One region of the Psychrobacillus sp. FSL H8-0510 genome, then DNA from elsewhere that is predicted to be linked to it. Evidence: riboswitches for the same ligand, from Rfam matches in the RefSeq annotation. Region 1 holds a riboswitch; the other holds the start of a gene.
What was found. A riboswitch is a leader RNA that binds a small molecule or an ion and turns the genes downstream of it on or off. The one in region 1 is predicted to bind thiamine pyrophosphate.
Positions count from the first base shown of each region.

Region 2: it holds a riboswitch for thiamine pyrophosphate, as region 1 does, so the genes downstream of both, thiT (energy-coupled thiamine transporter ThiT) here and MHI40_RS01155 (YkoF family thiamine/hydroxymethylpyrimidine-binding protein) in region 1, are expected to answer to the same signal.

Region 1 is NZ_JBBOYZ010000001.1:221,930-225,349, forward strand. It holds gene MHI40_RS01145 (ABC transporter ATP-binding protein) at 1-634, opposite strand, end outside; gene MHI40_RS01150 (ECF transporter S component) at 621-1,202, opposite strand; gene MHI40_RS01155 (YkoF family thiamine/hydroxymethylpyrimidine-binding protein) at 1,203-1,784, opposite strand; TPP riboswitch at 1,865-1,971, opposite strand; gene MHI40_RS01160 (2-hydroxyacid dehydrogenase) at 2,193-3,152, shown strand; gene MHI40_RS01165 (LysR family transcriptional regulator) at 3,298-3,420, shown strand, end outside.
Region 2 is NZ_JBBOYZ010000001.1:3,000,919-3,004,338, reverse strand. It holds gene MHI40_RS15335 (DUF4870 domain-containing protein) at 1-8, opposite strand, end outside; gene MHI40_RS15330 (M20 family metallopeptidase) at 40-1,125, opposite strand; TPP riboswitch at 1,230-1,321, shown strand; gene thiT (energy-coupled thiamine transporter ThiT) at 1,386-1,967, shown strand; gene map (type I methionyl aminopeptidase) at 2,015-2,764, shown strand; gene MHI40_RS15315 (tryptophan-rich sensory protein) at 3,066-3,420, opposite strand, start outside.

The DNA.
Region 1 (3,420 bases):
CTCCCCATAAGTCCAAGCGATGTTCAATTGCAACAATTGTCATTTGCCGATTTTGCTGTAGCTGATCCAACCATTCTATATATCTTTTAGCTGTATAAGGGTCCAAATGAGCGATTGGTTCGTCTAACAGCAAAATCTCGGGCTCCATAATAAGTGCACATGCAGTAGCGATTTGTTGCTTCTGCCCACCTGAAAGCTGTTGAATAATAGAATATCGAAAGTCAGTTAAATTTGTGAGAGCAAGTACCTCTCTTATTCGATTCTCCATCTCTTCACGTTTCACCTGCAAATTTTCTAGCGTAAAAGCAAGCTCCTCTTCCACTGTTTGCATACAAAATTGCGCATCTGGATCCTGAAAAACGGTAGCAATTCGATGATTTATTTCCCCGGCAATGAATGTCCGACTATCCTTCCCAAATAGCTCAATATTGCCCGTTAAAATACCATCGCAATTATCGGGATATAATCGATTGCACAAGTAAAGTAGTGTCGTTTTTCCACAGCCGCTAGGACCAGTTAACACAACCCTGGAACCTTTTTGTACTGCAAATGAAAAGTCAGTCAAAGTCCATTTTTCCTCATCTGGATATCGAAAGCTGACCTTCTCAAACGAAATGACGTCATGCACGAGCATCACCTTTTTTCGGTCGTGAAATAGCGTATCCTCGAAGAGAGCCTGTTGCTAGTAAGCCATCGGCAACCGCTTTACCTCCAACACCAGCAAGGAGAGCTCCACTCAATATGCGAATGCCAAGCATCAGCGCAACATAACCAGTACTGAATACCGTAAAGCCACCTAACAAATACCCGTAGGCAAAACTAAATACCGAAGATCCCACACCCGCTAGGATTAGAATCCAAATATCAAAGCGTTTGTATCTAGTTGCAGCAAATACTGCTTCTGCCCCTAAGCCCTGAATAACACCTGATAGAATTAGTCGGGGTCCAACGGCATTTCCTAACAACACCTCAATGGCAGCGGCGATTGTTTCTGAAATAACTGCAGCACCTGGCTTTCGAATAATATACATACTAATAATAGACACGATAAACCAAATCCCAAAAATCCATTCATATGCAATCGGACCTATAAATCCAGCCCAAATATTACCGACATGCAAGAACAATAAATACACAATGCCAAATACAACGGCAAGTAAAGACATTAACACGATTTCTTTTAGCTTCCATGATTTCAGCATTTAACGACCTCCATGAGAGGGGCTGTTAATACTCATAGAAACGGTCATAACCAAATGCTTATGCTCATCTGAGCGGGCATTCGTGAATGCTTCTTCATAAAACGCAAACACATCATGAATATCTCCATGAATACCACTCGCATAATGCATGGAATCATTAAACACACCTTGTGCTTTAGCACGATCCACTTCACGGTAAATAATGTCCATATAACTCGGGTTATTCATCGGGTATAGAGCAAATTGAGAAGATACATATTGTTTTGTTATATCTGTGTTGGCAATTATATCGCCTTTGTCTAGATAGACATCTCCTGCAGAATCACCGGGGCAACCAGCGGAAAAAGTACCGGACAGTGCAATATGTTCTCCTGTTTTAGCAGCATGCAATGTAATTGCTTTTGCCACATTAAATACATGTACTTGTTTGCCACGAATAACCGTCGACACATCATCTGTGTGCATCCACACATTCGTCGCATCCGTCTCCTTCAAAGCACCTTTAATCACTTTGATAAAATCATTTGTCATCGGATGTAACGAAAAACGAAATCCGATAATTGGGCTCAATCCACACTCCATTTAAAAAACCTCCCTGTATTTTTTCATAAAAAAAGACCACATCCGTGAAGATGCAGCCACTTATCCAATACAAAAATATTAGGGAAGTCACCGCACTTCCTCACGCAGGTATTATCCTGATCGAGTTTTAAGGGATCGGAGCAAAATGCTCGCATCTCAGCCAAAGTGGGCACCCCTAGTGCGCAAAACGGTATGTAGTTTTTAATATGCCCAAAGTATAACGTAGCTATTTGAAGTTGTAAATATGTTTGCAAAATTTCCTACTTTCGTCCATGCTTTATCTAACCCGATTGTTTGAGGGCTGGGTGAATCATAATGGATATTTGGAGAAACACCGGAATGTTGGGGATAATCACCCGAAAGCACCAGAGAAACACAAGAATCCATAACTCGAGGGAGGATAAAGTTTTGAAGAAAATATACATAACTCGTAAACTACCCGAAGAAATCATTGAGCCTTTAAGAAAAAAGTTTGATGTACAAATGTGGCATAGCGAAACTATTGGAATGACAAATGAAGAAATAATAACAAATGCTAAAGACGCGTACGCTCTATGGACGATGTTATCCGATAATATCGATCGTACACTAATTGAAAGCCTTCCAAATTTAAAAGTAATTAGTAATTTTGCAGTGGGCTATAACAATATAGACATAGAGGCAGCAAAAGACCGTAGTATTGTCGTAACAAATACTCCGGGAGTATTAACAGAGACAACAGCAGACTTAGCATTTGCTTTACTATTAGCAACTGCTCGAAGAATAACAGAAGTAGAACAAGAAATTCGTTCGGGTAACTGGGATTCCTGGTCACCAATGCAATATACAGGAATGGACGTTTTCGGTGCAACACTCGGTATTGTAGGAATGGGACGTATAGGGGAAGCGGTTGCTAGACGTGCGAAAGGCTTTGATATGAATGTGTTATATCATAATCGCTCTAGAAAACTAGATGCAGAAGAAACGTACGGCTTTACTTACGCGGAATTAGACGAATTACTTAAGCAATCTGATTTTGTCATTCTATTAACTCCACTTACACCTGAAACAAAGGGACTTATAGGGGAACGTGAACTTAATATGATGAAAGAAACTGCAGCAATTATTAATGTCGCACGAGGTGGCATAGTAGATGAACAAGCTCTTTATGAAGCACTGGCGTCGAAAAAGATATGGGCTGCAGGACTAGATGTATTTGAGCAAGAGCCTGTACCGGTGGATCATCCTCTACTAACTTTACCTAATGTAACGGTGTCTCCCCATATCGGTAGTGCCAGTATCCGCACTCGCCAAGCGATGATGCAAATGAATGCAAAAGATATAGAAGCAGTTTTAGAAAATAGAGAACCTCAAAATAGAATTCTCTAATACTTAAGTAGTGGTCCTCATATGCAGGGCCACTCTTTTTGTTTACTTGAAATGATGATCGACATCAGTAAGTGCAAATGATAAACTATAATGAAAACGATTATCATTATCAGTAGTGATATTCATATAAAAGGGAGTCAGTTGCATGCTAGATAAAATGCAAATGTTTATCGTTCTAGCTGAATGTCGTTCATTTACAGAGACGGCTCGTAGAATGTTTTGTTCTCAACCAACAATTAGTCATCAAATTCAACAGCTAGAAGAAAAA
Region 2 (3,420 bases), 2.8 Mb from region 1:
TTATCCAGTTTATATCACCTCTATTCTTTCTAATATATCCTACGAAATTATGATATTTTTCTCATTTTTACCTAAGGAGACTAAGATGTTTTTATAAGTTTCCGTAGAGGAAATAGATACATATTCTTTTTCACCATGCCAATCCCCACCACTTGGTCCAAACTCAATAGCGCCTGCTCCAGTTTCTGCATAAAAGCGAGCATCAGCTGCTCCATGCTGCCCAAATAACACAGCAGGTTTTCCTATAAACTGTGAAGTGACCTGAGCAATACGTTCGATATATGGGTTAATAGCTTCAGTTGTTACTGCAGGAGCGGTAGTGTGCACTTGTATTTCACTATTGGGAAATTCTTCTGTCAACGTTTGGAGGTCTAAAAGAATACTATGCATATCTTGTCCGGGTACGTAACGAAGATCATAACTTACTATGCACTCATCAGGAACTACGTTATATCGTTCTCCTGCTTGTATTTTTGCCAAGTTTAAGGAAGGATAATCATAGAACTCATTGCTTGCTGTTAAAAAAGAAAGTGTGCGAAGCTGTTGGTCAAAAAGAAACGCTTGTTCAATTGCATTTATTCCTTCCCAAGGACGACTGCCATGACTAGATTTGCCCTTAAGTATTACATCAAACTGGATAATTCCTTTTGCCTGTAAGCCAATTTGTAGATGGGTAGGTTCTCCGCATATAACAAAGTCACCGATATATCCTTGATCGACCAAAAATTTGGATGTCTCTCCGTCTGTTTCCTCATCGGTTACGATATGTAGTTGAATTTTTTGAGCAAGATTTTCAGGTTGTTTAGATAGCTCATAAAAGGCTTGCATCATCGCAGCAACTCCCGCTTTCATATCAGCTGTTCCACGACCATATAAATAATCTCCCTCAATATAAGGCTGAAATTGTGAAGTTTCTCCTGGAACAACATCTACGTGACCATTCCAAATCATACATTTATCACCGTCTCCTATTACTGCCACAAGCATCAGTTTTTCCTCATGCTTTAAGATCGTAGTAGTAATACCTCGTTCCTCTAGCCAATTCTCACAAAATAACAAAGCATTATTTGCGCCTTCCAATGTGTCACTTTTGATACGTATTAAATCTTTTAATAATGTAATCATGTAAACATCCCCTTACGCATATAGTTTTTACAAGTATAACAAAAGAACAAAAGAAGGTTGCAATACTTTATCTATTCAGCTACAATGAACTCGAACTAAATAATTCAAACCACAAGGGGCGCCGTTGATACGGCTGAGATAGTACCCTTCGAACCTGTAAGTTAATACTTGCGTAGGGATGTGGATGGAAACTGACAATCGCGCGATGTCTGGGTCTATCCCGGGGGTCGTTTTTTTTGTGGTCAAAAAAGGGGATTGTCATGAAGAATAATCGAGTATTAATATTAATGGAAATCGCTATTTTTGCAGCTTTAGGATATGTTTTAGATATGATCGGCTTTGGAATGCCGCAAGGTGGATCAGTTACATTCGTTTTAGTACCTGTTATTTTAATGGCTTTTCGTCGTGGTATTGTAGCAGGTTTAACTACTGGATTTTTAATAGGTGTATTACAAGTCGTTACAGGCCGTTTTTACGCAGCTCCCTTATCATTTGAAATAGTGATAGCACAAGTAGCAATAGATTATTTCATCGCATTTATGGTAGCTGGTTTTGCTGGTTTTCTGAGACCTGCGTTTTTACATGCATTTGAACAAAAGGATAAAATGAAAATGGTTAGAGCAGTTGTCTTGGGAACGTTCATCGCAGCTTTTCTTCGTTATTTAGCACATGTAACTTCAGGTATTCTATTCTTTGGTGAATTTGCTGGTGAGCAAAATGTTATTTTGTATTCGTTGATCTATAATTCTACTTATATGATTCCTGTATTTTTAGTAGCAGCTTTCATTTGTTCGATATTATTTGTTAAAGCTCCGCGCCTCACACTGCCGAATCTTCACTAAATATGGTATGATTAGAATACATTTAGTGAAGAAGGGATCTTGTTAAGATGATTGTACAAACTGACGAAGAGTTAGTAGCATTAAAAAAAATAGGGCGTATTGTTGCAGAAATTCGAGATGTAATGAAGGCTGCTACTAAACCTGGTGTGACTACGAAAGAGTTAGATGAAATCGGCGGAAAGCTATTTAAAGAGCATGGCGCGATTTCTGGACCAATGGGAGAATACGATTTTCCGGGATATACTTGTATTAGTGTTAATGAGGAAGTAGCTCATGGTATGCCAGGCGCTCGTGTTATAAAAGATGGTGATATCGTGAATATAGACGTTTCAGGATCGCTTGATGGTTATTTTGCAGACACAGGAATTTCTTTTGTCGTAGGCGAAGGATATGAAGAGAAAGAGAAGTTGTGTGCTGTAGCTGAGAGTGCATTTGAGCGTGCAATGCTAAAAGTTAAAGCAGGTTCAAGATTGAACCAAATTGGTAAAGCAGTAGCTAGAGAAGCCAAAGATAATGGCTTGCATGTTATTATGAACCTAACTGGACATGGTATTGGGAAATCACTTCATGAAGCTCCTCAACATGTATTGAATTATTATGATGCATGGGATCCAACAATATTAAAAGAAGGAATGGTTTTAGCAGTTGAGCCATTTATTTCTGCGAAGGCAGAGCATATTGTGGAATCAGGTGATGGTTGGACATTTATCACTCCTGATAAATCCTTAGTAGCACAGATTGAGCATACAATTGTTGTCACAAAAGGTGCACCAATTTTATTAACTAAATTAGATTAAAACAAAACGCCTTCAAGAGTTTACTCTTTTGAAGGCGTTTTTTAAATTAAGAATATGAATTATCCTACTACGAAGTAAGTGCTTGATAGTAACTTTCGGCTGATGGACGGTTTCCATGGGCGTTGCCTCAGCCTCCTCGCTTAGAAAACATTTATATCTAGTTATTTAAAAATACATTAACTATTTCTTAAAGTTGTAGGAGACAGATAAATATGTTTAACGAAAAAAGAGAGGCTGTTTGTGACAACTACCACAAACAGCCTCTACTCGGCAATAATATTGTAAAATGTCTGTTCAAACCTTAAGGGGTTCTGGAACCTTTCTTAAGGAAAATTATCCCAACGACCAAGACGCAGCTTAGGAAAAGAGACGCTGAGGTCAGGAGCAGTTGACTAAAGTTGTGTTGGATTGCAACCCCGACGAAAGTCCAGATAAACACAACTGACATAAGACGATCAAAATAATGATAGCGGAAGTGAAGAGCTATTGCTGTCGCAATGGTTAAGAAGATAACACCCCAAAGTGATTTTGTCATACCAAATCCACCGAATTCATAAAACGTGAGGAGATAAGATAGATTTATGAAGAAACTGATAAATGTCCATCCTAATAGGAAGGAAATTGGTAATCGATTTTTTCGATTTATATCATCTAAA